Regions from separate parts of the Pseudomonas sp. SCT genome, predicted to be linked through region 2. Evidence: predicted binding sites of a transcription regulator. Region 2 holds the regulator's gene; each other region holds the start of a gene.
What was found. The regulator sigma-54, encoded in region 2, starts transcription at its own class of promoters, with help from an activator protein. The targets are predictions, from matches to a motif close to ANTGGCATNNANNTTGCTNT.

Region 1: the regulator sigma-54 is predicted to act here: its motif matches at 7,146-7,165, upstream of glnA (glutamate--ammonia ligase).
Region 3: the regulator sigma-54 is predicted to act here: its motif matches at 1,720-1,739, upstream of fliD (flagellar filament capping protein FliD).

What each region holds. Positions count from the first base shown of each region.
Region 1 covers NZ_BDJA01000004.1:300,136-310,002, reverse strand. Annotated here, with positions in the region: gene BHD08_RS12590 (FdhF/YdeP family oxidoreductase) at 1-509, opposite strand, end outside; gene BHD08_RS12585 (tRNA (cytidine(34)-2'-O)-methyltransferase) at 600-1,082, opposite strand; gene BHD08_RS12580 (hypothetical protein) at 1,081-1,530, shown strand; gene ntrC (nitrogen regulation protein NR(I)) at 1,619-3,055, opposite strand; gene glnL (nitrogen regulation protein NR(II)) at 3,052-4,134, opposite strand; gene BHD08_RS12565 (DUF4124 domain-containing protein) at 4,304-4,933, opposite strand; gene BHD08_RS12560 (DUF4124 domain-containing protein) at 4,930-5,484, opposite strand; gene glnA (glutamate--ammonia ligase) at 5,646-7,052, opposite strand; gene thiI (tRNA uracil 4-sulfurtransferase ThiI) at 7,391-8,845, shown strand; gene typA (translational GTPase TypA) at 9,013-9,867, shown strand, end outside.
Region 2 covers NZ_BDJA01000006.1:253,130-262,996, forward strand. Annotated here, with positions in the region: gene BHD08_RS16630 (KpsF/GutQ family sugar-phosphate isomerase) at 1-818, shown strand, start outside; gene BHD08_RS16635 (HAD family hydrolase) at 818-1,342, shown strand; gene lptC (LPS export ABC transporter periplasmic protein LptC) at 1,351-1,923, shown strand; gene lptA (lipopolysaccharide transport periplasmic protein LptA) at 1,910-2,455, shown strand; gene lptB (LPS export ABC transporter ATP-binding protein) at 2,455-3,180, shown strand; gene BHD08_RS16655 (RNA polymerase factor sigma-54) at 3,326-4,834, shown strand; gene hpf (ribosome hibernation-promoting factor, HPF/YfiA family) at 4,909-5,217, shown strand; gene ptsN (PTS IIA-like nitrogen regulatory protein PtsN) at 5,225-5,689, shown strand; gene rapZ (RNase adapter RapZ) at 5,705-6,562, shown strand; gene BHD08_RS16675 (HPr family phosphocarrier protein) at 6,577-6,849, shown strand; gene pmbA (metalloprotease PmbA) at 6,902-8,248, opposite strand; gene yjgA (ribosome biogenesis factor YjgA) at 8,361-8,882, shown strand; gene tldD (metalloprotease TldD) at 8,958-9,867, opposite strand, start outside.
Region 3 covers NZ_BDJA01000007.1:43,503-53,369, forward strand. Annotated here, with positions in the region: gene BHD08_RS17410 (hypothetical protein) at 1-47, opposite strand, end outside; gene fliS (flagellar export chaperone FliS) at 31-426, opposite strand; gene fliD (flagellar filament capping protein FliD) at 426-1,694, opposite strand; gene BHD08_RS17425 (flagella synthesis protein FlgN) at 2,182-2,622, opposite strand; gene flgM (flagellar biosynthesis anti-sigma factor FlgM) at 2,619-2,894, opposite strand; gene BHD08_RS17435 (flagellar FliJ family protein) at 3,027-3,449, opposite strand; gene fliI (flagellar protein export ATPase FliI) at 3,446-4,780, opposite strand; gene fliH (flagellar assembly protein FliH) at 4,784-5,482, opposite strand; gene BHD08_RS17450 (FliG C-terminal domain-containing protein) at 5,484-6,551, opposite strand; gene fliF (flagellar basal-body MS-ring/collar protein FliF) at 6,523-8,199, opposite strand; gene fliE (flagellar hook-basal body complex protein FliE) at 8,220-8,540, opposite strand; gene BHD08_RS17465 (sigma-54 dependent transcriptional regulator) at 8,561-9,867, opposite strand, start outside.

The sequences.
Region 1 (9,867 bases), on a different contig from region 2:
CGCGCCAGCAGGCCATACATGTAGGCCGTTTCCAGCGCCGCGCGGCCGGACATGTAGAACACCACCTGATCGGGATCGGCCATGGCCTTGAGTTCGGTGCCGATCTCGGCGAAGGCCTCATCCCAGCTGACCGGCTGGTAGTGATCGCTGGCGGCGTCGTAGCGCAGCGGATGGGTCAGCCGGCCCTGCTGCTCGAGGTCGTAGTCGCTCCAGTTGAGCAGCTCGCTGACGCTGTGCCTGGCAAAGAATTCCGGGCCGCAGCGCAGTGACGTGGTTTCCCAGGCGGTGGCCTTGGCGCCGTTCTCGCAGAACGACAGTGGTCGTGACGGATGCGGCTTGGCCCAGGCGCAGCTGACGCAGGCGAAGCCGTCGATCGGTTTGTTCTGCTTGAGCAGCAGGCCGATGCCGGCCGGCGAGACGCGCTCACGCAGCAGGATATTGGCGACGGAGTAGGCTGATCCCCAGCCGCCCGCGGGCGCGTGGTAGGGCCTGAACTTGGTCTGGGACACGTCGTTTCTCCTGCTGCCAAGGGAGCTTGTCTGTTTACGACGGGGACCACGGCGGATCGTTCAGGACCCTTTGTCACAAGGTTGTACCGCTCACTCCATGGCGAAGCCGTGCTGGCGCCAGGCCTCGTACACCGCGACGGCGACGGTGTTCGACAGGTTCAGGCTGCGGCTGTCGGGCCGCATCGGCAGACGCAGGCGCTGGTCGTTGGGCAGGGCGTCACGGATCTCCGCCGGCAGGCCGCGACTCTCCGGCCCGAACAGCAGCGCATCGCCGCGTCGGTAGTGCACCTCGTGAAAGGGCTGCGAGCCCTTGGTGGTAAAGGCGAACAGTCGCGGGCCGTCGGGGTTTGCGGCGTCAATGCCGATCCGCGCGAGGCAGCTCGGCAGGTCGGCGTGACGCTCCAGCGTGGCGTACTCGTGGTAGTCGAGGCCGGCGCGGCGCAGGCGCTTGTCGTCCAGCTCGTAACCCAGCGGCTCGATCAGGTGCAGGTGACAGCCGGTATTGGCGCAGAGCCTGATAATGTTGCCGGTATTGGGCGGAATTTCCGGTTGGAACAGGATCACGTGAAACATGCGCAGCACCGAGGTTGAGGATCGGCGGCATTCTACCGGGGAGCAGGACCCGATGCCGCGGTTGCGCCGGCGCTTTTTCGGCTCGCTGGTGCTGATCGGTCTGCTGATCGGGCTGATGATCGGTCGCCTCACCGCGCCGGGGCCGGTCCAGCTCGAGGTGGTGGAGTCGCAACCGCAAGGCCTTTCGTTGCAGTTCGACCGCGAGCCCGAGATATATGACGAGCACCTCGAAGGGGCGTTCGCCCTGCTGTTCCAGGCCGAGGGCGAGCCGCAGGCCGGACAGTTGCAGATAGACGGCATGCCGGTGGCCTGGCGCGTGCAGCAGACCGAGAAAGGTCTGTTGCTGCACTTGGTCGCGGCGCGGCCGTTGCAGGGGCAGTGGCGTGGAGAACGTCGCGATGGCGGCTGGCACCTCGCGGTAAAGGTGGTGGCGGCCAAGCGACCGTGAGCTGAAAGAATCGCTGCGTCAGAAACGACGAACCCCGCCAGCAGCGGGGTTCGTGGTCACTCTCTATATTTCGCCGCCCACGGGTAGGTCAGCTGTCGTCTCCTTCATCGTCGTCGGCGCCATCGACGCGCATGCCCAGCTCCTTGATCTTGCGCGTCAGGGTGTTGCGACCCCAGCCGAGCAGCAGGGCGGCATCGCGGCGGCGGCCGGCGGTGTGCTTGAGGGCCGTCTCGATCATGATCCGTTCGAAGGCCGGCACCGCCTCGTCGAGCAGGTTGCTCTGGCCGCGCGCCAGGGCTTGGTCGGACCAGTTGCGCAGCGCCTGTTCCCAGTTGTGCGCCGGCTGTGCCTCGGCCTGCTGGTTGAGCAGCTCCGGCGGCAGGTCGTCGACATGCACTTCGCGGCCGGATGCCATCACCGTGATCCAGCGGCAGGTGTTCTCCAGCTGGCGCACGTTGCCCGGCCAGGGCAAATGCTGCAGATACTCCTTGGTTTCCGGCTTGAGCACCTTGGTTTCCACCGAGAGCTCCTGAGCGGCGCTGGCGAGGAAGTGCTCGGCCAGCGCCGGGATGTCCTCGCGGCGATCGGACAGCCTGGGAATATGAATACGGATGACGTTCAGGCGGTGGAACAGGTCCTCACGGAACTTGCCGGCCTGCACCAGCGTTTCCAGGTCCTGGTGCGTGGCGGCGATGATGCGCACATCGACGCGCACCGGCGTGTGGCCGCCGACCCGGTAGAACTCGCCATCGGCCAGTACGCGCAGCAGGCGCGTCTGCGTGTCGGCCGGCATGTCGCCGATCTCGTCGAGAAACAGCGTGCCGCCGTCGGCTTGCTCGAAGCGGCCGCGGCGCTGATTGGCCGCACCGGTGAAGGCACCTTTCTCGTGGCCGAACAGCTCCGACTCCATCAGATCCTTGGGGATCGCCGCCATGTTCAGCGCGATGAACGGCGAGGCCGAGCGCGGGCTGTGGCGGTGCAGGGCGTGGGCCACCAGCTCCTTGCCGGTACCCGACTCGCCATTGATCAGCACGGTGATGTTGGAATGGCTGAGGCGACCGATGGCGCGGAACACCTCCTGCATCGCCGGCGCCTCGCCGATGATCTCCGGCGTGTGGTGGCGGTTGGCGGGCTCCTGCTGGTTCTGCTGCTCCTGGGCGTGCTGGTTGGCGCGCTTGACCAGCGAGACCGCGTCATCGACGTCGAACGGCTTGGGCAGGTATTCGAAGGCGCCGCCCTGATAGGACGCCACGGCGCTGTCCAGGTCCGAGTGCGCGGTCATGATGATCACCGGCAGGCGCGGGTACTGCTCGCGGATCTGCGAGAGCATGTCCAGGCCGCTGAGGCCGGGCATGCGGATATCGGAGATGATTACATCCGGCTGCTGGCGGGCGAGGCGGGCCAGCACGCCGTCGGCGCTGTCGAAGCTCTGCGTGGCCATGCCTTCCTGTTGCAGGGCTTTTTCCAGGACCCAGCGGATGGAGCGGTCGTCGTCGACGATCCAGACGTTTTCGCTTCGGCTCATGCTGATGTGGCTCCTTGTTCCAGCGGTAGGAAGATCGAGAACACGGTGTGGCCAGGATGGCTCTCGCATTCGATCAGGCCCTGGTGCTGACTGATGATGTTCTGGGTGATGGCCAGGCCCAGCCCGGTTCCGTCCGGACGACCGCTGACCATCGGGTAGAAGAGCGTGTTCTGCAGTTCGGCAGGGATGCCCGGGCCGTTGTCGATGATCTCGATGCGCGCCACCAGGCGATGACGGATATGACCGATGGTGAACTGGCGTAGCGTGCGGGTGCGCAGGGTCAGGCGGCCGAGGCCGAGATCGTTCTGCCCGGCCAGCGCCTGCATGGCGTTGCGCATGATATTGAGCACGGCCTGGATCATCTGTTCACGGTCCATCAGGACCTCGGGAATGCTCGGGTCGTAGTCGCGCACCAAAATGATGCTTCCCTGGCATTCGGCCTCGATCAGGCTGGCGACATGTTCGAGCACTTCATGGATGTTGGTCATCGCCAGCGACGGCAGCTTGTTCGAACCGAGCATGCGGTCGACCAGATTCCGCAGGCGGTCGGCTTCCTCGATGATGACCTCGGTGTAGTCCTTCAGGTGTTCTTCCGGCAGCTCGCGGGCCAGCAGCTGCGCGGCGCCGCGGATGCCGCCCAGAGGGTTCTTGATCTCATGGGCGAGGCCGCGCACCAGCATCTTGGTGGTTTCCTGCTTGGACAGCTGGGCTTCTTCCTTGGTGATGCGCAGCAGCCGGTCGCGCGGCAACACCTCCAGCAGCAACATGGTTTCCTGACGGGTCAGCACCGGGGTCACGGCGTAGTCGACGGTAAGCGACTGGCCGGTAGCAGAGGTCAGGGTGGCTTCGCGTTTGGTAAAGGGGTGGGCTTCTTCAACCGCCTGACGCAGTGCAGCCAGGGCTTCCGGCGACTCGGTGAACAGCTCGCTGATGAACTGGCCGTGGCTGCGCTGGCCGCTGACGGCCAACAACATCTCGGCAGCCGGGTTCATGTACTCCAGGCGCAAGCGCGAGTTGAGCAGCAGCGTCGCGGTGGTCAGATTCTCGATCAGCAGGCGTTGCAGGGCTTCGTTGATCATGGCAGGTCTGCGTCCGGAAGTTCTGGCAGGAAATGCAAGAACCAAACCAAACGCGCCATTGCGGCGCGGATTGGCGTGATGCTGCAGCCCTACGGGCTGTCCGGTGACCCAAATTGGTGATGAGCAATCAGTTCATCTGCTGGGCGCACCAAACAGGTGCATCCAGTGATCATAGAAAGGGCACGAACGGAATGTCGCGTTTTTCTACCGGCTTGTCTTTCAGCGGGCATTCCGGGCGCACACCGTAATCACCTTTTTTGCACGGATTGACCATCCGTCGCTGAGCCAGGGAGGTGCGAATCAGATGAAAGGGCTGGTTCTCGGTGCGTTGCAGGACGCGTTCCGCTTCATCCACCACCGCGACTGCCAGTTGGTGGGTACCGCGATCGACATTGCTGAGCTCGAACGTACTCTCTTCACCGGGTGCGCCGAAAGGCTGCCCGTCGAGCAGGACCTGATAGGCATGGCCGGCTTGCAATGCGGGCTCCGCCTGCACAGTAACGCTCACCGTGCCGGCGTTGTTGCGGATCGTCTCGTCTGCCGCCGGGCTGAGGATCTGCAGCTGATAATGGACGGCGGCTGCCTGCTGCTTCGGTGGTTGGACCGCGCGCGGGGCGGGTGTCGGCTGCGCCGCCATGCTGTTGGAGGGATTCAGCTGGACTTCCTCCACCACCTGTCCGCTGGGGCGGTCGGTGAAGACCCGGTTGCCGTCTGCATCTATATAGGAATAGATGCCGCCCAGGGCTGGCAGGGCGGCGGCCAGCAGCAGGATGGCCGTTGCTTGGCGAACGATGCTCAAGATGCCGGCTTCGGCTTGGGTGGTGGCGGACGCAGCGCGGGGCTCGAAGTGTTCACGCGCTGCACAGTGAAGGGCACCGCCTCGCTGCGCTGGATCACGCGCTGGCCGGCGAGCACCTCGACCTGCAGACGATGGTCGCCGCGTTCGACGTTGTTCAGTTGCAGCGAGGTCGCCGGGCTGGGCGCGGCCTGAGGAATGCCATCGAGCAGGAAGCGCAGGGTATGGCCGGGTTGCAGCGAAGGTTCCAGTACCGCGCTGACGACGAAGGTGCCGTTGTTGGCGCGCAGCGCCTCGGCATCCGGAATGCCGCTCAGCATCAGGGTCTGGTAGGGCGTCTGCTGGTTCTGCTGACGGTCCGGCAGCGGTGGTGGCGGCTCAGGCGTGCGGATGTTCACCGTGTTGGCCGGCGGCAGGTCTACCGTATCGGCCTGCACGCCTTCCGGCGGCTGGTTGGTGAACACCGTGTTGCCTTGTGCGTCGGTGTACTTGTAGATCTCGGCGAGCGCCGGGAGGCTGATGATCAATAGCAGGCTGAGCAGTGCGCTACGCATGGGAGACTCCGCGGAGTTGGACTGCGGAAGCCTTGCACCGCGCCGGCCTGCAAGCAAGCACCATCGGTGTGATTTGCGAGGCGGTACAAGCTGCGCGGGTCGGCATGGCGTAGAAACGAAGAAGGCCACCCGAGAGTGGCCTTCCTGTCACGCGAGCTGGATCAGACGCTGTAGTACAGGTCGTATTCCAGCGGGTGCACGAAGGTGCGCACCTTGATCTCTTCCTCGGACTTCAGCTCGATGTAGGCATCGATGAACTCGTCGGAGAACACGCCGCCCTTGGTCAGGAACGCGCGGCCCTTGTCCAGCTCTTCCAGGGCTTCCTTCAGGCTGCCGCAAACCTGCGGGATCAGCTTGCCTTCTTCCGGCGGCAGATCGTACAGGTTCTTGTCGGCCGCATCGCCAGGGTGGATCTTGTTCTGGATACCGTCCAGGCCAGCCATCAGCAGTGCAGCGAAGCACAGGTACGGGTTGGCAGCCGGGTCCGGGAAGCGCGCTTCGATACGACGGGCTTTCGGGCTGGAAACGTACGGAATACGGATCGACGCGGAACGGTTGCGGGCCGAGTAGGCCAGCATGACCGGTGCTTCGAAGCCCGGAACCAGACGCTTGTAGGAGTTGGTTGCCGGGTTGGTGAAGCCGTTCAGGGCCTTGCCGTGCTTGATGATGCCGCCGATGAAGTACAGGGCGGTTTCGGACAGGCCGGCATAGCCTTCGCCAGCGAAGGTGTTCTTGCCATCCTTGGAGATGGACATGTGTACGTGCATACCCGAACCGTTGTCGCCATACAGCGGCTTCGGCATGAAGGTCGCGGTCTTGCCATAGGCGTCGGCGACGTTGTGCACGCAGTACTTCAGGGTCTGAACTTCGTCAGCCTTGGCGACCAGGGTGTTGAACTTCACACCGATCTCGTTCTGACCGGCAGTCGCCACTTCGTGGTGGTGCACTTCGACGACCAGACCCATGTCTTCCATGGCGTTGCACATGGCAGTACGGATTTCGTGGTCGTGGTCGCACGGCGGAACCGGGAAGTAACCGCCCTTGACGGCCGGGCGATGGCCCTTGTTGCCGCCTTCGACGTCCTGGTCGGTCATCCAGGAGCCTTGCTCGGAGTAGATCTTGAACATCGAGCCGGAGATGTCCGACTTGAACTTGACCTGGTCGAAGATGAAGAACTCCGGCTCCGGGCCGACGAATACGGTGTCGCCGATGCCGGTGGTCTTGAGGAACTCCTCGGCGCGCTTGGCGATGGAGCGCGGGTCACGGTCGTAGCCCTGCATGGTGCTCGGCTCGACGATGTCGCAGACCAGAATCAGGGTCGGCTCTTCGGTGAACGGATCGAGCACGGCGGTTTCGTCGACCGGCATCAGGATCATGTCGGAGGCTTCGATGCCTTTCCAGCCATGGATGGAAGAACCGTCGAACATCTTGCCGTGCTCGAAGAAGTCTTCATCCTGGGCATCACGAGCCGGAACGGTGACGTGGTGCTGCTTGCCTTTGGTATCGGTGAAGCGCAGATCAATCCACTTCACATCGTAATCTTTGATCAGTTGAAGCGACTTCGACATGGTGTTCTCCAAGTGGTGGAAGCATGACAGTGAGCTTCCGAATCAGGGTGAAGCCGGGCGGCGATGTTCCGCCAAGGCGACCTGCCTCACAAGGGAGCAAATTGCATGCCAGTGCTCCGTATTGGTACCGCAGGCCCGTGGTGACGCTGCCGCCGCATTTTTGCGGGCTAAAGCGTAGCTATCCTGGACAAATGATGCTCTTTGTTGGTGCGCGCTGAGGATTTTTCGCCTTGTTTTGGTGCGTCCTGGTGCATTTGAAGAAAGCGGTTAAATGTTGAGCAGTTTCCGCTATACTCCGCGCCCCTCTTTTCCTGCCACGTCGGCGCCGCGCTGTTTCCATGAAGCTGATCGTCAAGGTTTTCCCCGAAATCACTATCAAGAGTCCGCCGGTGCGCAAGGGCTTCATTCGTCAGTTGGCGAAGAATATCCGTACCGTGCTGCGCGAGCTCGATCCCGACCTGCGGGTCGAGGGCGTGTGGGACAACATCGAAGTGGAAACCGTGCTCAGCGAACCCAAGCTGCTGCGCGAGATGATCGAGCGCCTGCGCTGCACGCCCGGTATCGCCCATTGCCTGGAAGTGCACGAGTACCCGCTGGGCGATCTCGACGACATCGTCGCCAGATGCAAGGCGCATTACGCCGAGCGCCTGCCGGGCAAGATCTTCGCCGTGCGCTGCAAGCGTGCCGGCAAGCATCCGTTCAGCTCCATGGACGTCGAACGCCACGTCGGCAGCCAGTTGCGTCAGCAGTGCGGCGCTGCCGGCATCTCGCTGAAGGCACCAGAAGTCGAAGTGCGCATGGAGATCCGCGACCAGCGCCTGTTCGTCGTGCACGAGCAGCATGACGGCATCGGCGGCTACCCGCTGGGTGCGCTGGAGCAGACCCTGGTATTGATGTCTGGTGGTTTCGATTCCACCGTCGCCGCCTATCAGATGATGCGCCGCGGGCTGATGACGCATTTCTGCTTCTTCAATCTCGGCGGCCGTGCCCACGAGCTGGGCGTGATGGAAGTTGCCCACTACTTGTGGAAGAAATACGGCAGCTCGCACCGCGTGCTGTTCATCAGCGTGCCGTTCGAGGAAGTGGTCGGCGAGATCCTGCAGAAGGTCGACAACAGCCAGATGGGCGTCGTCCTCAAGCGCATGATGCTGCGCGTCTCGACGCAGATCGCCGAGCGCCTGCACATCGATGCGCTGGTCACCGGCGAGGCGATCTCGCAGGTTTCCAGCCAGACCTTGCCGAACCTCTCGGTGATCGATTCGGCCACCGACATGCTGGTGCTGCGCCCGCTGATCGCCAGCCACAAGCAGGACATCATCGACACCGCCTTCGAGATCGGCACCGCCGAGTTCGCCAAGAACATGCCCGAGTACTGCGGCGTGATCTCGGTGAACCCGACCACCAAGGCCAAGCGCTACCGCATCGAACACGAAGAAAAGCAGTTCGACATGGCGATCCTCGAACGCGCCCTGGCCAACGCCCGTCAGGTCGCCATCGACCGCGTGATCGACGAGCTGGGCCAGGATCTGCAGGTGGAAGAAGTCGTCGAGCCGAGCGCCGGCCAGGTGATCATCGACATTCGTCACCCCGATGCCGCCGAGGACGAACCGCTCGAGCTGGCGGGCATCGAAGTACAAACGCTGCCGTTCTACGCGCTGAACAACCGCTTCAAGGAGCTGGATGAAAACCGCCAGTACCTGCTGTATTGCGACAAAGGTGTCATGAGCCGCCTGCATGCTCACCATCTGCTGAGCGAGGGGCATGTCAATGTACGCGTCTATCGTCCGGCCTGACTCATCGGTGAAACAGCCGGGGCTGCTTGGCGGCAGCATCCGCCACCGCCCTCCCGACCGGCACTGATCGCAAGGCCAGGCCGTACAACCCTCGGACAGACTGTCTTCGTCCGGACTACTTCCAGCTTCCAGCCTCAGCTCGAAGCTATCTACAGAGAAAAGAATCAGTGATCGAGAATCTACGCAACATCGCCATCATCGCCCACGTTGACCATGGCAAGACCACCCTCGTCGACAAGCTGCTGCGTCTGTCCGGCACCCTGGACCGCAAGGAGCTGGAAAACGAGCGCGTGATGGACTCCAACGACCAGGAAAAGGAACGCGGCATCACCATCCTGGCGAAGAACACCGCGCTGAAGTGGAATGGCTACAACATCAACATCGTCGACACCCCCGGCCACGCCGACTTCGGCGGCGAAGTCGAGCGCGTGATGAGCATGGTCGACTCCGTACTGCTGGTGGTCGACGCCCAGGACGGCCCGATGCCGCAGACCCGTTTCGTGACCCAGAAGGCCTTCAAGGCCGGCCTGCGTCCGATCGTCGTGGTGAACAAGATCGACCGTCCGGGCGCGCGTCCTGACTGGGTTATCGACCAGATCTTCGACCTGTTCGACAACCTCGGCGCCACCGACGAGCAGCTGGACTTCCCGATCGTCTACGCCAGTGCCCTGAACGGCATCGCCGGCATGGACCACGAGAAGATGGACGACAACATGGATGCCCTGTTCCAGGCCATCATCGACCACGTTCCGTCGCCGAAAGTCGACCTCGACGGTCCGTTCCAGATGCAGATCTCGCAGCTGGACTACAACAGCTTCCTCGGCGTGATCGGCATCGGCCGCATCGCTCGCGGCACCATCAAGGCCAACAGCCCGGTCACCGCCATCGGTGCCGACGGCAAGAAGCGCAACGGCCGCATCCTGAAGATCATGGGCCACTCCGGTCTGCAGCGCGTCGAAGTGCAGGAAGCCGAAGCTGGCGACATCGTCTGCGTATCCGGCATGGACGAGCTGTACATCTCC
Region 2 (9,867 bases):
GCAAATCCGGGCACATCGGCCGCAAGATCGCCGCGACCCTGGCCAGCACCGGCACCGCCGCCTTTTTCGTGCACCCGGCCGAAGCCAGCCATGGCGACATGGGCATGATCACGCAGGATGATGTGGTGCTGGCCCTGTCCAATTCCGGCACTACCAGCGAGATCGTCACCCTGCTGCCGCTGATCAAGCGCCTCGGCATCACGCTGATCAGCATGACCGGCAATCCCAACTCGGTACTGGCCAAGGCCGCTGCGGTAAATCTGGATGCCAGCGTCAGCATCGAAGCCTGCCCCCTCAATCTGGCACCGACCTCATCCACTACCGCGAGCCTGGTACTGGGCGATGCACTGGCCATCGCGCTGCTGGAAGCCCGCGGTTTCACCGCCGAAGATTTTGCCTTTTCCCACCCAGGCGGCGCGCTGGGCCGCCGGCTGCTGCTCAAGGTCGAGCATGTGATGCACACAGGCGAGCGCCTGCCCAGAGTGCCGCGCGGGACCTCGCTACGCGACGCCCTGCTGGAGATGACGCAAAAAGGTCTGGGCATGACCGTTATCGTCGAAACGGACGGACGGCTGGCTGGAATCTTCACCGACGGCGATCTACGCCGCGCGCTGGACAAGGGCGTGGATGTACGCCAGACCAGCATCGACGAGGTCATGACCGTTCACGGCAAGACTGCCAACGCGGAAATGCTTGCTGCCGAGGCGCTGAAGATCATGGAAGACCACAAGATCAGTTCACTGGTGGTGATCGACGATAGCGAGCTGCCGGTCGGCGCGCTGAACATGCACGACCTGCTGCGCGCGGGGGTGATGTAATGCACGAGCACCTGCTGCAACGCGCCCGCGACATCCGCCTGGCGATCTTCGATGTGGATGGCGTTCTGACCGACGGTCGCCTGTATTTTCTTACCGACGGTAGCGAGTTCAAAACCTTCAACACGCTGGATGGCCATGGCATCAAGATGCTGATCAATTCCGGCGTACGCACCGCAATCATCAGCGGCCGTAATACGCCGGTAGTGGAACGTCGCGCGCAGAATCTGGGCATCCAACATCTTTACCAGGGCCGCGAAGACAAGCTGGTCGTGCTCGACGAGCTGCTCGCCGAACTTGGCCTGAGCTACTCTGAGGTGGCTTATCTCGGCGACGATTTGCCGGACCTGCCCGTGATACGCCGTGTCGGCCTCGGCATGGCAGTCGCCAGCGCCGACTCGTTCGTCCGTGAGCATTCGCACGGTGTAACGCAAGCACGCGGCGGTGAAGGTGCGGCGCGCGAGTTCTGCGAGCTGATCATGCGCGCCCAGGGCACCCTGGCCGCCGCGCAAAACGCTTATCTGTAGAGGTCTGGATGCTTCGCAAACTGCGCTTCGCCGCCCTGCTGACCTTGATCGCTGCGCTGTTGGTAGCGATCGGCTACTGGAATATCCGTCCGGAAAGCTTCATGCAACAGCCTCCGGCCGCCACTGCCGAGACGCCTGATGTCGATTTCTACGTGATCAACTCGCGCACGGTGCAGTACCAGCCCGACGGCAAGCGCAACTACGAACTGACGGCAGACAAGCTCGAGCACATCAAGGCCAGCGATGTCAGCCTGCTGACCAAGCCCGACCTGATGTCCTATCGCGATACCGAACAGCCCTGGCACGTGCGCAGCGAGCGCGGCGAAGTATCGGCCGAGGGCGACGAGGTCCTGCTGATCGACAAGGTTCGGGTCGAGCGCACTGATGCCAAAGGCCGCCCGACGATCCTTACCACCAGCCGCCTGACGGTGTGGCCGGACAAGGATTATGCCGAGACCAACCAAGCCGTTAGAATCGAGGCCGCCAACGGCGTGACCACCGCAACCGGCATGAAAGCGTACATGGATGACGGCAGGATGCTCCTGCTGTCCAACGTAAGAGGCCAGCATGAGCTGCGTTAAGACTCTCCCCCTCCTGCTCGGTTTGAGCGCCTTCTGGCTCGGCGCCAGCGCCTGGGCGCTTCCCGAGGATCGTGAACAGCCAATCCGCGTACAGGCCGACTCCGCCGAACTCGACGACCGACAGGGCGTAGCGGTATATCGCGGCGACGTGGTCATCACCCAGGGCACGATGAAGATCACCGGTGACACGGTGACCATCACCCAGGATGGCAATGGCGATGTCGAGGTCTTCACTTCCATCGGCAAGCCGGCCTATTACGAGCAGAAACCGGCGGTGGACAAGGAGATCGTCACGGCCTACGGCCTGACCATCCAGTACTTCGCCACCAATGAGCGCATCGTCCTCATCGACCAGGCCAAGGTCGTTCAGGAAGGCAACACCTTCGAAGGCGAAAAGATTGTCTATGACACCCGTCGCCAGATCGTCAATGCCGGTCGCGCCACCAATGCCGATGTGACCACGCCGCGCCCGCGCGTCGACATGGTGATCCAGCCGCGCAAACGCGACCAAGCCACGGAGCAGCCGGAGTAATGGCCGTTCTCAAAGCCCAGCATCTGGCCAAGAGCTACAAGAGTCGTCAGGTCGTGCGCGACGTCAGCCTGTCCATCGAGAGCGGGCAGATCGTTGGCCTGCTCGGCCCGAATGGCGCTGGCAAGACCACCTGCTTCTACATGATCGTCGGCCTGGTGAATGCCGATCAGGGCCGCGTGCTGATCGATCAGAACGACGTCACCCACCTGCCGATGCACGGCCGCGCGCGCGCCGGCATTGGCTACCTGCCGCAGGAAGCGTCGATCTTTCGCAAACTCTCGGTGGCCGACAACATCATGGCCATTCTCGAGACACGCAAAGACCTGGACCGCAGCGGCCGCCAGCAGGCGCTGGAAGGCCTGCTGCAGGAGTTCCACATCAACCATATCCGTGACAGCCTCGGCATGAGCCTGTCCGGCGGCGAGCGCCGCCGGGTGGAGATCGCCCGCGCCCTGGCTACCGCGCCGAAGTTCATCCTGCTTGATGAGCCCTTCGCTGGCGTGGACCCGATCTCGGTGGGCGATATCAAACAGATCATCCATCACCTCAAGGCCAAGGGCATCGGCGTGCTGATCACCGATCACAATGTCCGTGAAACGCTGGATATCTGCGAAACCGCCTACATCGTCAATGACGGGCAACTGATCGCCGAAGGCGATGCACAGACCATCCTCAGCAACCAGCTGGTCAAGGAAGTCTACCTGGGCCACGAATTCCGGCTGTAACGCGGATTTTTTGCTCGGCTCGGCAAATCGGCTCTAGGCAAAGGCTTCGTCGGCAGGCATATAATTTGCTTTCGCCGGCGCCCCAGGCGCGGCATGTCGGAATGGGCGCGGTTGCGCCGGCATACAAGGTTCGAAGTCCTCTGCCATGAAACCATCGCTAGTCCTGAAGATGGGCCAGCAGCTGACGATGACACCGCAGCTGCAACAGGCCATACGGCTCCTCCAGCTATCCACCCTCGATCTACAACAGGAGATCCAGGAGGCGCTGGATTCCAATCCCATGCTCGAGCGCGAAGAAGACGGCGACGACTTCGACAGCTCCGACCCCATGGCCGAAGCTGCCGATCGGCCGGGTGACACCGGCACCGAGAAAAGCAGCAGCCAGGAAAGCACTTACGAGGAGCCCTCGCACAGCGGCGAAAGTGCGGACGATGGCGACTGGGGCGAGCGAATCCCCAGCGAGCTTCCGGTCGACACGGCCTGGGAAGACATCTACCAGACCAGCGCCAGCAGCCTGCCCAGCAACGATGACGACGAGTGGGACTTCACCAGCCGCACATCCAACGGCATCAGCCTGCAGAGCCATTTGCTGTGGCAGCTCAACCTGGCACCGATGAGCGACACCGACCGCCTGATCGCGACCACACTGATCGACTGCATCAACGATCAGGGCTATCTCGAGGAGACACTGCAGGAAATCGTCGACTCCTTCGACCCGGAGCTGGAAATCGAACTCGATGAGGTCGAGGTCGTCCTGCGTCGCATTCAGCAGTTCGAACCGGCCGGCATCGGCGCGCGTGATTTGCGCGAATGCCTGCTACTGCAACTGCGTCAGCTATCCGAAAGAACGCCCTGGCTGAGCGAGGCCCAGCGTCTGGTCAGCGACTACCTGGATATCCTGGGCAGCCGCGACTACAGCCTGCTGATGCGCCGGATGAAGCTCAAGGAAGACGAACTGCGCCAGGTCATCGAGCTGATCCAGAGCTTGAACCCCCGCCCCGGCTCGCAGATCGAGGCGAGCGAACCGGAATACGTGGTGCCTGACGTAATCGTACGCAAGCACAATGACCGCTGGCTGGTCGAGCTGAATCAGGAAGCCATGCCGCGTCTGCGGGTCAACGCGCAATACGCAGGCTTCGTCAAACGCGCCGACTCCAGCGCCGACAACACCTTCATGCGCAATCAGCTGCAGGAGGCGCGCTGGTTCATCAAGAGCCTGCTCAGCCGCAACGAAACCCTGATGAAGGTCGCCACCCAGATCGTCGAGCATCAGCGCGCCTTTCTCGAGCACGGTGACGAGGCAATGAAGCCGCTGGTGCTGCATGATATTGCCGAAGCGGTAGGCATGCATGAGTCGACCATTTCCCGTGTGACGACGCAGAAATACATGCACACGCCGCGCGGCATCTACGAACTCAAATACTTCTTCTCCAGCCACGTCAGCACTGCCGAAGGCGGCGAATGTTCGTCCACTGCGATCCGCGCGATCATCAAAAAGCTGGTCGCCGCGGAAAACCAGAAAAAGCCGTTGAGTGACAGCAAGATCGCTGGTTTACTGGAGGCGCAGGGCATCCAGGTGGCCCGCCGTACAGTTGCGAAATACCGTGAGTCACTCGGTATCGCACCGTCCAGCGAGCGCAAGCGTTTGCTGTGATCGGCCCCTGGTCGAACTGTATCGGCGGCAGGCCTACCACCCTGCTCTTCGCTCAAGGCAAAGGAGATAGCAGTATGCAAGTCAACATCAGCGGTGTTCATCTGGAAGTAACCGACGCCCTGCGTGACTACATCGAGGAGAAATTCGACCGGCTTGCTCGCCACTTCGACCGCATCATCAGTGTTCAGGTGATCCTGCAGGTCGAGAAGCTCAAGCAGAAAGCCGAAGCGACCCTGCACGTCGCCGGCCGCGAAGTCGTGGCCATTGCCGATCACGAAGACATGTACGCTGCCGTCGACCTGCTGGTCGACAAGCTCGATCGCCAACTGATCAAGCACAAGGAGAAGCAGCTAGACCACACTCAGGGCGCTGTCACCCGCTGACTTCAATATGATCCGACTCGAAAACATCCTCACCCCCGGACGTTCCCTGGTGAACGTCCCGGGCGGTAGCAAGAAACGCGTCCTGGAGCAGATCGCCAAGGTGATCGCCCAGGACCTTATCGATCTCGATTCCCAGACCATTTTCGAAAGCCTGATCGCCCGGGAAAAACTCGGCTCGACCGGGTTTGGTAACGGCATCGCCATTCCGCATTGCCGCATGGTCGGCTGCAGCGCGCCGCTCAGCGCCGTTCTGCGCCTGGAAACCCCCGTGGATTTCGATGCCATCGACGGCGCACCGGTGGACTTGCTGTTCGTTCTACTGGTACCTCAAGCGGCGACCGACGAGCACCTGGAGCTGCTGCGCCAGATCGCCAGCATGCTCGACCGCGAGGACGTACGCCAAAGGCTGCGCGAGGCGTCAACCAACCAAAGCCTCTATCAGGTCGTAGTCGACGTGCAGAACGGGGCCTGACGAAATGGGCAATCGATGCGGCTGATCATCGTAAGTGGGCGCTCGGGCTCGGGTAAAAGCACCGCGCTGAACGTGCTCGAAGACAACGGCTTCTACTGCATCGACAACCTGCCTGCCGGGCTGCTGCCGGAGCTTGCCGAGCGTGCCCTGTTGCATACCGAGCTACTGCACCCGCAGGTCGCCGTATCGATCGATGCGCGCAACCTGCCCAGCCAGCTCAAGCGCTTCCCGGAGCTGCTCGAAGAAGTCCGCGCCCGGCATATCCTCTGCGACGTACTCTATCTGGACGCCGATGACGAGACCCTGCTCAAGCGCTTCTCGGAAACCCGTCGCCGTCACCCACTGACCAACGAAAACCGCTCGCTGGCCGAGGCGATCCACGATGAGGAGCTGCTGCTGGCTGCGATCATCGATCACGCCGATCTGAAGATCGATACCACGCATCTAAACCTCTACCAGCTGCGTGACGTGCTCAAGCTGCGCCTGCTCAACAAGCCAGAGCCGGGCACGGCTTTTCTCATCGAGTCATTTGGATTCAAGCGGGGCATGCCCGTCGACGCCGACCTGGTATTCGACGTGCGCTGCCTGCCCAATCCGTACTGGAAGGCAGAACTGCGCGACTTCTCAGGCCTCGACCAACCGGTGATCGACTATCTCGCCGCTCAGGCCGATGTGGAGGAAATGTTCCAGGACATCCACGCCTATCTGAGCAAATGGTTGCCGCGGTTTGCCGCCAGCAACCGAGCCTACGTCACCATCGCCATTGGCTGCACCGGCGGGCATCACCGCTCGGTCTACCTCGCCGAACGGCTGGGTCAGGCCCTCAGAGAGCCGCTGAAGAACCTGCAGGTCCGTCATCGGGACCTCGCCTAGGAATACCTGTATCCATGCCCGCCCGCGAAGTAACCATCATCAACAAACTCGGCCTGCATGCTCGTGCTGCAGCCAAGTTCGTCGCCGTAGCCAACCGCTTCCCCTGCAAGATTCGCGTGGGTCGGTGCCCCGACACCCTGGTGGACGGAAAAAGCATCATGGCCGTCATGATGCTTGCGGCGAGCAAGGGTACATCCGTGCACCTGCTCACCGAGGGCGAGCAGGAAGATGACGCGTTGAATGCGCTGGTTGCGCTGATCGACGACTACTTCGAAGAAGGCGAGTAAAGCGCCGGGCCAAACAGCGCGGACCGTTTCCAGCCGCGCCACTGCGTTTGCCTCACTTACCGGCGACCATCATCCGTTCGATCAGCACCGAGCCGGTTCGCACATTGCTGCGTGTTTCCACGTCACAGCCCACCGCAACGATCTGACGGAACATGTCACGCAGGTTGCCGGCGATGGTTACCTCCTGCACCGGGAACTGGATCTCGCCGTTTTCGACCCAGTAGCCACCGGCACCACGCGAGTAGTCGCCGGTAACTAGATTCAGGCCCTGCCCCATCAGTTCGGTTACCAGCAGGCCGCGACCCATCCGACGGATGAGCGCCGCCTGATCCTCGTCGCCGTGACTGACGAACAGGTTATGCACGCCCCCCGCGTTGGCTGTGCTCGGCATGCCCAGCTTGCGCCCGGAGTAGGTCGATAGCACATAGGACAGCAGACGGCCGTTCTCCACGAACGGCTTGGCGTACGTCGCCAGGCCATCACCATCGTAGCCGGCACTGCCAAGCGCACGTGGGATGTGCGGGCGCTCATCCAGGCTTAGCCATTCGGGAAACAACGTCTGTCCAAGGGCATCCTCGAGATAAGACGCCTTGCGATACAGGTTGCCGCCGGATATCGCCGCGATGAAGTGGCCGAACAGCCCGGTCGCCAACTCAGGAGCAAACAGCACCGGCACCTCGCAAGTTGGCACCGGCCGCGCCCCGAGACGCCTTACCGCTCGCTCGGCGGCGCGGCTGCCGATCGTTTGCGGGTCCAGCAGCGCCTCACCGATGCGATTGACGTCGTAGAAGTAGTCGCGCTGCATCTGGCCTTCGCTTTCAGCGATCATCACGCAACTCAGGCTATGCCGGCTGCTGCAATAACCACCGATGAAACCGTTGCTGTTGCCATAGGCTCGGCAGCCCTGATGGGTATTGAGACTGGTGCCGTCCGCATTGCGAATACGCTGATCGACCGCAAACGCTGCGCCTTCACAGCTCAAGGCCTGTTCGATGGCCTGTTCTGGCGTGATGTTCCAGGGATGATAGAGATCCAGGTCGGGCAGCTCGCGTGCCATCAGCGCCGCATCAGCCAGCCCGGCGAACTCATCCTCGGACGCATGCCTGGCAATGGCCAGTGCGGCCGCCACGGTTTCCCGTATGGCCTCATCGCCACTACCGGTAGTGCTGGCAGAACCCTTGCTCTGACCGACATAGAGCGTAATGCCGAAGCCCTGGTCGCGGTTGAACTCGACAGTCTCGACCTCCCCCTGGCGCACCGTGGTGGACAGTCCCTGCTCCATCGAGACCGAAACCTCGCTGGCGCTGGCACCTTGCCGACGCGCTTCCTCGATGATGCGCTCGACCTTCTCGCGCAACCCGGGCAGCGCGTGCGGGCCGATGCCTTCTACTTCACTCATAAGCACTCCCAAACGACCGCAATCGAATCAAGTTGCAACCTGGCGCCGCTCCTCTGAAGCCTGCCGCCAGGGCTGCTGTTATCATGGCGGCATTTCCTAATGGACCATCCCCATGTCTGAACACTCCGATGCCGAAGATTTCGACGAAAAAAGCAAATCCCAGGTCAAGCGCGAGCTGCTTGCCCTTCAGGAACTCGGCGAGCGCCTGACCACCCTCAAGCCGGACCTCATTGCCCGCCTGCCGCTGAGCGATGCCCTGCAGAAGGCCTTGGCCGACGCCCCCAAACACAAGGCGCACATCGCCCGTAAAAGGCACATCCAGTACATCGGCAAGCTGATGCGCGATCAGGATGTCGACGCCATCCTGGCGCTGGTCGATCAGCTCGACGCCTCGACTCGCCAGTACAACGAACGCTTCCATGCACTGGAGCGCTGGCGCGACCGTCTGATCGGCGGAGATGACGCGACGCTGGAAGCCTTCGTTGCCGAATACCCCGAAACCGATCGCCAGCATTTGCGTGGGCTGATCCGTCATGCCCAGCACGAAGCGGCACGCAACAAACCGCCAGCCGCCAGCCGCAAGATCTTCAAGTACATCCGCGACCTCGACGAAACCAAGCGCGGGCTGCGCTAACGGCAGAACCGAACCGGAAGCTGCAAGCCGAGGCCGTTACGGCCCTGCGTTTGCAGCTCGGGATCAGCAGCGCCCTCAAGCGCCTGTTCCGCCTACCGTGATTTCATCGATTTTCAATGTCGGCTGACCGACGCCCACCGGCACCGACTGCCCATCCTTTCCGCAAGTACCTACACCGCTGTCCAGCGCCAGATCGTTGCCGACCATCGATACCCGGTTCATCACCTCCGGACCGTTGCCGATCAGGGTTGCGCCCTTCACCGGCGCGGTGATCTTGCCATCCTCGATCAGGTACGCCTCGCTGGTAGAGAAAACGAACTTGCCGCTGGTGATATCGACCTGCCCACCACCAAGGCTGGCGCAGTAGATGCCCTTCTTCACCGAACGGATGATCTCCTGCGGATCGCTCTCGCCGGCGAGCATGTAGGTATTGGTCATGCGCGGCATCGGCAGGTGCGCATAGGACTCGCGGCGGCCATTACCGGTCGGCGCAACACCCATCAGCCGTGCGTTGAGCTTGTCCTGGATATAACCCTTGAGAATGCCGTTCTCGATCAGCGTGGTGCACTGCGTCGGTGTGCCTTCATCATCGACGCTGAGCGAACCACGACGGTCGGCCAGGGTACCGTCGTCGACGATGGTGCAAAGACTGGACGCGACCTGCTCGCCAATCCGGCCGCTATAGGCCGAACTGCCCTTGCGGTTGAAATCACCCTCCAGGCCATGCCCCACGGCTTCGTGCAGCAGCACGCCGGACCAGCCAGGGCCGAGTACCACCGGCAACGAACCGGCCGGTGCTGGCACCGCCTCGAGGTTGACCAGCGCCTGGCGCAGGGCTTCGCGGGCGTAGCCCATGGCGCGGTCCTCGGTCAGGAAGTACTGATAGCCGGTGCGACCGCCGCCGCCCTGCCCGCCACGCTCACGCCGACCGTTCTGCTCGACGATCACGCTGACGTTGAAGCGCACCAGCGGCCGGATATCGGTC
Region 3 (9,867 bases), on a different contig from region 2:
CTCTCGTGCAAGGCTTGCAGGCGCTGCTCGTCACTTGCGTGCGGCACTGACGCCCTCCCAACCTTCACGCAGCGTGCCGAGCAGGTTCACCACCTCGTCCAGGCCTTCCAGCGAGAGCGTCACGCTGACGTCGGAGAGGCGATAGATGCAGTATTCGTAGAGCCGCGCCAGGCCTTGCACTACCTCACCGCCGCCTTCCTCATCCAGTGCACCGTTGAGTCCGTTGAGGATGTTCATGCACTTTTCCAGCGAGGCGCCCTTCTGCTGATAGCGCTTGTGCTCGATGTGGCCACGCGCACGGGCCAGCTCGTCGAGCAGGCCATCCATCAGCACCAGCACCAGCTCATAGGGCGATGCCGAAGCGGCGCGCGCCTCGAGGTCCACCGAGCGGTAGCTGTCGTAACTGTCGTTGGGAAGGTAGGTCATCAGAACATTCCGAAGGTCTGCTCCATGTTCTGCATGGTCTGCATCATGGAGGTGAACTGCTTGAGGTAGCGGGAGTAATGGCTGTCGTACTGCTGTTGCAGCTTGTCGAACTGCTCGTTGGTGCGTCGCAGGTTCATGTCCAGCGTGTCCATGCGGTTCTTCAGCATGCCGTTGGTGCTGCTGGTGTAGCTGGCGACGGTCTTGTCGATGCTGTCGAGCAGGTTGTCCTTGCCGGTGAACAGCGCCTCGAACCCGGCCGGGTCCTTCGCCACGGCGGCCTCGAAGCGCGCGGTGTCGATGGTCAGCTTGCCGTTGCGGTCGGCACTGATACCGAAATTGATCAGACTGTTGCCGCCGAAGTCGGTACGCAGCAGGGTGTTCAGGCGGCCTTCGATGGCGCGCACGCTGGAGTCGCCCGCCAGCGCACCACGGGCACTGCTGTCGCTGCCGCTGGCGGTCAGCGAGTCGAAGCTGGTCATCAGGGCGTTGAAGGCGTCGACAAAGCTCTGCGCCTTGCCTTTGGTGGCGCTCTTGTCCTGGTCAATGGTCAGCGTCAGTGCCGGATCACCGTCCTTGTGCACCTTGTTGACCGACAGGCTGACGCCCTCGATGACGTTGTCGAAGGTGTTGCTCGAACTGGTCAGCTCGATACCACCAACACCGAAACTGCCGCCCATGCGAATACGCGCATCGGCCGCGGTCGACAGCGTAGTCGTGGTAGCAGCGGTGCCGGTCAGCGAATGTGCGAAGGCATTGGCCGTGCCACTTTCGGTGCTGGTCAATACCAGACTGACTTCACCGTTGCTGCGCACCAGCGTCGCCTGCACACCGAGATCGGCGCTGGCATTGATCGCCTTCGCGGCGTCTTCGAGGGTCGCGTAGGCACCCAGGTTGAATGTCTGATCCTTGAGATTCAGCGTTCCGCTGAGGGCGCCATCGACCAACCCCTGCACCGCCACCTGCTGTTTGCTGGCCAGCTGCTCGACATAGAACTGATAGCTGCCGGCTTGCGCCTTGGCACCGACCGTGGCACTGACGTAGCCCTCCTGACTGGTGGTGGCGCTGTTGACCAGCATGGTCGCCTTGCCGGTCTTCAATCCGGAGACGGCGGACTTGAAGGTCGTCAGCGAGGTGCGCAACTTGCTCAGCGCATCACGCTGAGTCTTGTAGTTGCTTTCGTTGCGATTGAGCCGGTCCAGCGAAGACTGAACTTCGTAGGTCGCCAGCTGCGTCGACATCTGCTTTATGTAATTCGAATCTATCGCCATTACCGATCCCCTTCCTGTGCTCTGTAGAGCAAGTTGAGTGCCAATTCACAAATCATTGATTTACAAGCGCTTTATGCCAAGTGGCGCAGAAGAAGCGCTTCCGCCTGGCGGCCTTATGAGGAAACGGGGAAATGCCGTTTCCGCCTGACCGAATGGCGCAATCTCTCTGGTTAAAGGCGACGAATACGGAGCCAACGCTAAGGCGCGCCGAAAATATCGATGGGAAGATCGCCCGACTGCCCCGCTCGCGAGCGGCGCTCATGTGCGGCAACCCAGGCAAGGCGCTGCAGGCATGCGCCGCGGAGCGGGCGCAATTCAGGAACCGAAGTGCCCGTGGCTTCCCACAGGTGCCAGCGCCTGGCGAACCGGCCGGCCGCAGCTCCAATGGCATCCGCGAGCAAGCTCACCGAGCAGGGAAGGCAGACCGATCAGCGGGAAACGGAGAAACGGAGAAACGGAGAAACGCGGGGATTACGCCGCGCGGGGATCAGTACATCTGCGGCTGATAGAGCCGCGCGTCATGACTGCCGGCCAGCAGCTGACCGAGGATCTCGTGATGCATGGCCAGCAGCTTGCCGTTGCGCTCGTTGATCTGCTGGCACTGGCTGGCCAGCACGCCGAGCTGCTGCCAGGACTGACGCAGACGCACCGCCTGCTCGTCAGGGTAAGAACCGAGGAGGCGCTGCATGCCATCGGCATCGGCCTGCAGGCGGAAGGCACTCAGCACCTTTGCCCGGCGCTGGGCCCGCGCACCGATGGTTTCGACGCGAGTGGTGATCTGCAGATTGAGTCGATCGATCTCTACACTGTCGCGTTCGAGCAGGAATGCGTAGAGCGCCTGCATCAGGTCACGCAGGGCCAGGTAGTCATCGCAATCCTGCTCAAGGTCGATGGCAACGACCGCGAGCAGCTTGTCGCGCTGGTTCACGCATCGCTTCCGCGATGGTAGGCGAGCATGCTCCCGGCCAGCTCCGCAGGATCGCTGGAGATCTCGCCGCGCTGCAGGGCCTGCTTGATCGCCGCAACCCGGTCGAGGTCGATTTCCGGCATAGCGCGCAGGGCGTCATGCATCTGCTCCAGCGGAAGGCTGGCAGGTTGGCGCACCAGCGCTTCAGCCGCAGGGCGTGCAGCGGGCTGGCGATTGGTGCTGGCCTCGGCGGCCGGTGTCAGGGCGGGCTTGAAATGCCGGCTGATTTCCATGATTTCATTCCAACTCGGTGGTTACAGCCAAACAGGCGACCATCATCGGCAAGTTATTAAATCGACTTTCACCTGCATCACGCAGGCGTGCGCGTGCAGTCTACCGGGCCGACCTGCGCGGCGTCGCCTGCCTCAATGCGTGGCGCGCCAATGGGCCTGCGCCGCCAGTCCGTCCTGGATTTTCTGTTCCTGTTGCGCAAGCAGCTGCTGCCATTGCTGCATCTTGTCATCGATCATGTGCTCGACCACTTTCTCGCTGCGCATGGCCTGCAGCAGCTCGCGCTGAATACGCTCCAGAGCCTGCTCGGCAACCGCCAGCTCACGGCGCTGCAGCTCCACCATCTTGTACAGGGTGGCCTTGTAACGTTGCTGGTTGTCGCGCTGAAGTGGTGTGTTCATCGGCACGGAAAAGCCGCACAGGCGGCTCAGGCCGGTGATGTTGTTGCGGTAGCGCTGGCAGAGGTTCTGCTGGTACTGCACGCGGCCGAGCATCTGCCGCACACGGTGGCTGCGCAGGCTGGCCAGGCGGCCGAGGGTCTCGATCTGCTGTTTCATCGCGGTTTCCCGAGGATGTTCTGCAAGGTGGCGACGCTGGTTTCCAGTTCGGCGGCTTCGCCGACGTCCTGACGCAGGAAGCGCTCGATGGTCGGCGCCAGCTGCACCGCACGATCGGTCTTGATGTCCGCGCCCGGCGTGTAGCCGCCGAGCGGAATCAGTTCCTTGATCTTCTCGAAGGTGCTGTAGCACTCCTTGAGCTGGCGCGCCGCGCCCAGGTGCGCCGGCTGGCCGACCTGACTCATGCAGCGGCTGACCGAGGCGCAGACGTCGATGGCCGGGTAGTGTCCGGCTTCGGCCAGGCGCCGCGAGAGCACGATGTGGCCGTCGAGAATCGCCCGCGCGCAGTCGACGATGGGATCCTGCTGGTCATCGCCCTCGGCCAGCACCGTATAGATAGCGCTCAGGCTGCCATTGTCGCTGGCACCGTTGCCGGCACTTTCCACCAGCTCCGGCAGCATGCCGAACACCGACGGTGGATAGCCCTTGGTCGCCGGCGGCTCGCCAAGGGCCAGGGCGATCTCGCGCTGGGCCATGGCGTAGCGGGTCAGCGAATCCACCAGCAGCAGCACGTCATGCCCCTGATCGCGGAAATAGGCGGCGATGCTGTGACAGAGCTCGGTGGCCTTCAGCCGCATCAGCGGCGATTCGTTGGCCGGCGCGACCACCACCACGGCCTTCTTCAGGCCCTCCTCGCCCAGCGAATGCAGCAGGAACTCCTGCACCTCGCGGCCCCGCTCACCGATCAGCCCGACCACCACCACATCGGCCTTGGTCTGCCGGGTGATCATGCCCAGCAGCACGCTCTTGCCGACACCGGAGCCGGCGAACAGGCCGACACGCTGGCCCTTGCCCAGGGTGAGGGTGGCGTTGATCGCACGCACGCCGACATCCAGCGCTTCGCTGACTGGCTTGCGCTTGAGCGGATTGACCGAGGGCAGCTCGGTCGGCAACGGGTCGCGCCCGCCGAGCTTGCCCAGTTCGTCCAGCGGTTCGCCGAGGCCGTTGACTACGCGGCCGAGCCAGGATTCGTCGATATGCAGCTTGGCGTCATCCGGCGCCGGGAATACCCGCGAACCGGCGGTCAGGCCGACCGGTTTCTTGAACGGCATCAGGTAGGTGATATCGCGGTTGAAGCCGACCACCTGCGCTTCCAGCATGCTGCCATCGCCCTGCTCGACATAGCAGCGCTGGCCGGTCATGCGCTGGCAGCCGAGGCTTTCCAGCAGCATGCCGGAGACCCGCACCAGCCGCCCGCTGACCTTGGCCAGCTGCACGTTGTCCAGCGAGCGCAGGGCCTCGTCGAGGCGGAAGCTGTCGCGCAGGGCCATCGGTCAGCCCTGCGCCGCGATGTGTTCGGCGAGGGTTTCCATGCACGAGTCCAGGCGCTGCTGGCAGCCGATATCAGCCTCGGCCTGGGCGGTGAGCACACGGCATTCGCCGAGCGCGAGCTTCTCGTCCGGCACCAGCCGCCAGGCGGCGGCGCGTTCCGGCGCCAGCTCGCGGATGCGCGCGCATTCTTCCGGATTGAGCTGGATACGCACGTCTTCCTGATCGCCCGGCATGGCGTTCAGCGCTTCCTCAGCCAGGGTCAGCAGCTGGGTCGGATGCAGGGTCAGCTCGCAGCGGATCACCTGCCGCGCGACCTTCTGCACCAGCTCCAGCAACTCCTCGCGACGCGCCTGCTCGTATTCCTGACGAAAACCTTCGAATGCCTCGATCAGGCGATCCAGCGGCCGACCGGCCTCGTCAAAGGCGCGACGACCCTGCTGGCGGCCCTCTTCCAGACCGAGCGCCTTGCCATCCTCGACGCCGCGCTGAAAGCCTTCGCGGTGCCCTGCTTCGCGGCCCTGCTCCAGGCCTTCGCGATAGCCCTTGTCGATGCCCTCCTGAAAGCCATCGGCCACCGCACGCTGCAGCGCTGCCGGGTCGCCGGCGAAACCAGCCGCCGCCTGTGCCGGGGTCTTCACCCTTGGCGGAAAGCGGAACGGCCGCCAGCTGCGGTCGGCACCCTTGATCACCTTGATCGTCATGTCATTCCACCGTCTGCTCGCGGAACAGCTGGACCTGCAGCTCGCCATCGGCGGACATCTCGCGCACCACGGCCATGATGTCCTTGCGTACCTGCTCGACACGGCTCAGCGGCACCGGACCCTGGCGCCGGTTGATCGACTCCATCTGCTGCGCCTGGCGCTTGGGCATGGCGCCCTGGATGGCCTTGACCAGCTCTGGTTCGGCGCCCTTCAGCGCGACCACCCACTCATCCAGCGGGATGACCTCCAACAGGGTCTGCAGCACGTCCTGGTTCTGCCGCGAAAGGATGAAGAAGTCATACATCTCATCCTCGATCTTGCCGACCAGCTCCTCGTTGTGCGCGCGCAGCAGCTCGAACATCTGGTCGCGATTGCCCTTGAAGCGGTTCATGATGTCGGCCGCCTGCTTGACGCCGCGAACCTGCGAACCCTGGGTACTGAGCACCTTGAGGCTGCGGTCAATCAGCTGCTCCAGCTCGGCGATCACATCGCTGTTGACCTCCGACAGGTTGGCGATGCGGTAGAGCAGCTCGTCCTGGCGCTCGGCCGGCATGCACTCGAGCACCTCGGTAGCCATGCCCGGCGGCAGGAAGGCGAGGAAAACCGCCTGCATCTGCGCGTGCTCCTTGGCGATCAGCGCGGCGAACTGCTTGGGATCGAGCCATTCCATCTTGGCCATCTTGGCGCGGATCTCCTCGCCATAGATGGAGTCCAGCAGCGAGCGGGTGATGTCGCCGCCGAGCGCCTTGCCGAGCATCCCGGCCAGGTAGGAACGCGAGGCGCCCTTGATGCTGCTCTGCTCCTTGTAGTCGTCGAAGAAGCGGCTGATCACGTCGGAAACCATCGGCTGCTTGACGTTGGACAGTCGCGCCATCGCCTGGCTGATGCTGATGATTTCCTCGCGGGAGAAGTTGCGCAGGATGCCCGCGGAAATCTCGTCGCCCATGCTCAGCATGAGGATTGCCGCCTGATCCAGCGAACTGACCGAGCGCAGCTGCACCGGCCGCGGCTTGATCTCGCGGGACGACGCCTGGCTTTCTTCAGCCGGCTGGGTTGAGATCTCTTTCATTGCGCCCTATCCAATGCTTGATGACTTCCGATACCCGCTCGGGATCGTTCTTGGCGAGCATCTGCAAATGCTCGATCTGCAGCTCCAACCCCGAACCCGGCGCCGGCAGGCGGATCTCCGAGAGCGGGTTGAGCTCGCCGAAAATATGCGGCCCGTTCGATTCGCGCGGGCTGGCCAGCGCCGGCCTGGCGTCGCCTTCCAATGCGGCCGGCGCACTCGGCTCGACCAGACTGCCTTCCAGTCCCTCGCCCTGCGGCAGCGCCTGGACGTTGCGCTGGGTCAGGTTGCGTACCGCCGGGCGCACCACGATCAGCAGCAGCAACAGGGCGATCAGTCCGGCCACGCCGACCTTGGCCAGCGCATGGATCTGGCTGTTCTCCCACCAGGGCACGACCTGCTCGATCTGCTCGACGGCGGCGAACGGCAACACGCTGAGGCTGAGCAGATCGCCGCGCTCCTGCTTGAAGCCGACGGCATTGCGCACCATTGCCTCCATTTCGGCACGGGCCTCGTCTGTCCAGCCACCCTTCGGCGCCGCCGCAGAGTTGAGGACCACCGCCACGCTTTGCTGACGCAGAGCGAAGCCGGCGTGCTTGACGTGCACGACGCTCTGGTCGTAATCCATCTGCCGGGTCGATTCCTCGCGCAGCGACGTCGCCCCCTTGTTCTCGGTGGCCAGCTGCTGCGCTTCCTCGCCGTCAGGCGCAGGCGGCAGCGGCCTGTTGCTCAGCGAGCCGGGCACGCCAAGCGCCAGGCGGTCCAGCGCGCTTTCGTTGCGCAGGACTTCGTTGCGCAGCCGCGGCGTGTCGCCGTAGGACTGGAAGGTCTCTTCCTTCTGGCTGAAATCGATATCCGCCGCCACGCTGATGCGGAAGTTGCCCAGGCCCAGCACGGGTGCCAGCACCTGCTCGATGTTGCCCGCGGCCTTCTGCTGGTAGTCCTCCACCGCCTGCCAGTTCTGCGCCGGCCCGCCGCCAACGTTGAGCCCGCGCGAGAGCAGCGCGCCGTACTGGTCGACCACGCCGACATCTTCCGGCTTGAGATTGGGCACGCTGTTGGCGACCAGATTGACGATGGCACCGACCTGGTCGCTGCTCAGCTTGTAGCCGGGCTCCAGCTGCAGCATCACCGACGCCTTGCTCGGCGCACGCTTGCTGACCACGAAGGAGCTGTTCTCCTCCTGCGCCAGATGCACCCGCGCCTGCTGTACGCCCTTGAGCGCCATCACTGTGCGCGCCAGCTCACCTTCCAGGCTGCGCTTGAGGCGCACGTCCTGAACGAACTGGCTGGTGCCAAGCGGCTCTTCCTTGTCGAACAGTTCGTAACCGGCCGGCTGCGCCACCTTCACGCCCTTGGCGTTGAGCAGCAGCCGCGCCTGTGCCAGCTGATCCTCACGGACCAGGATCTGCCCGCTCTGCGGATGGATGCGGTACTGCAGCGCTTCGCCGTCGAGTATCTGCATCACCTCGGCGGCAGGAAACGACTCACCGGCGCCGTGCAGCGGGCGGAACGAGCCGTTGTCACGCCACAGATAGAAGGCCACGGCCACGGCCAGCGCGGCGGCGATCACCGCCATGCCGGCCAGCGTCACGCGCGGATCGAGTTGCAGCCCACCTGCGGGCAACCTGGATTTGATTTTCTGCAGCACGTCTTAGCTCTCTGGGCCGATCAAAGCGGCATTCGCATGACGTCGTCGAACGCCGTCGTCAGTTTGTTGCGCACCTGCAGCAGGGCGGAGAACGACACGCTGGCCTTCTGACTGTCGATCATCGCGCCGACCAGATCGTCGCTCTTGCCGCTGTCGACCGCCGCCATCGCCGCGCTGGCCTGGCGCTGCTCGGCATCCACCGAACGCAGCGCCGCCTCGAACGAGCCGCTGATGGCGTTAGCCGCCATGCTCGACGGCCGGATCGGCTGCCCTTCGGCGGCCCCGGCCAGCTGTTGCATGCGGCCCAGCAGATCCTGCTGCACCTGAGTGATGGAACTCATGGTTGCTCTCCCCCGATCATTCAGAAATTCAGCTCGATGCCCTGCTCGCGCATCGCATTGAGGCGGTAGCGCAAGGCGCGCGAGGTCATGCCGAGGCTCGCGGCGGCCTTGGTCTTGTGGCCGTCGAAGCGGCGAATGGTGTCGATCACGTGCTGGTACTCGGCCCACTTGCCGCTGGCGCGCAGCGCTGCCTTGCCGTTCTCGGCCGCGAGCGTCAGCGGCTTTTCGACTCGGACCGATGCGGCCGCAGGTGCCGCCAGGCCGAGGTCCTGCGGCTGGATGAACAGGCCATTGCGCAGCACCAGCGCACGCTGCACCGTGTTTTCCAGCTCACGGGCATTGCCCGGCCAGTCGTGCTGCAGCAGCGCGCGGCAGGCATCCTCGGTGAGCAGCTCATCATGGGCCTCCTGCGGCGCGTACTTGCCGATGAAGCGGCGCGCCAGCGGCAACACATCTTCCTTGCGTTCGCGCAGCGGGCTGATGTGCAGCGGCAGCACGTCGAGGCGGAACATCAGGTCGGCACGGAAGCGGCCCTCGGCCACCTCCTGCTGCAGATCGCGGTTGGTCGCGGCGATGATGCGCACGTTCAGCTCGATCTCGCGCCGGCCACCCAGACGCTCCACACGCTGCTCCTGCAGCACCCGCAGCAGCTTGGCCTGCAGCCCCAGCGGCAGCTCGCCGATCTCGTCGAGCAGCAGGGTGCCGCCGTTGGCCAGCTCGAACTTGCCGGGCTGGGCACTCACCGCACCGGTGAAGGCGCCCTTTTCATGACCGAAGAGAATGGATTCGAGCATCTGCTCGGGAATTGCCGCGCAGTTGACCGCAATGAACGGAGCATCCGGACTGGCGGAGAAGCGATGGATGTAGCGCGCCATCAGCTCCTTGCCGGTACCGGTCTCGCCAGTGATGAGGATCGGCGCGCGAGTCAGCGAAACGCGCTGAGCCATGGCCAGCAGCCGGCGGCCGGCCTGGGAACAGGAGACGAAGCTTTCCTGGGCGGTCTCGGCGCAGACCTGGCGGCGCAGCAATGCAGCCAACTGGGCTTCACTGAAAGGCGACAGCAAGTAATCGACGCAACCGATCTCGAGCAGCGCTGCCGCCTTTTCCTGATCGGCGTATTCAACCACCGGGATGACACTTACATTGCGTGCCCGACGTGTCAGCGCCTCCACCTGTGCATATAAGGAGCGCGCCGGCAAACTTCCGACCACAACGAATATCAGGGAGAACTGATCGATCGCGGCTTTAACCAGTCCATCCAGATCGTCGTAGCGCTCAACTTTGCAGCCCTGCCGGCGCAAGCCAACCTGGAGAAAATCGCAAGCCG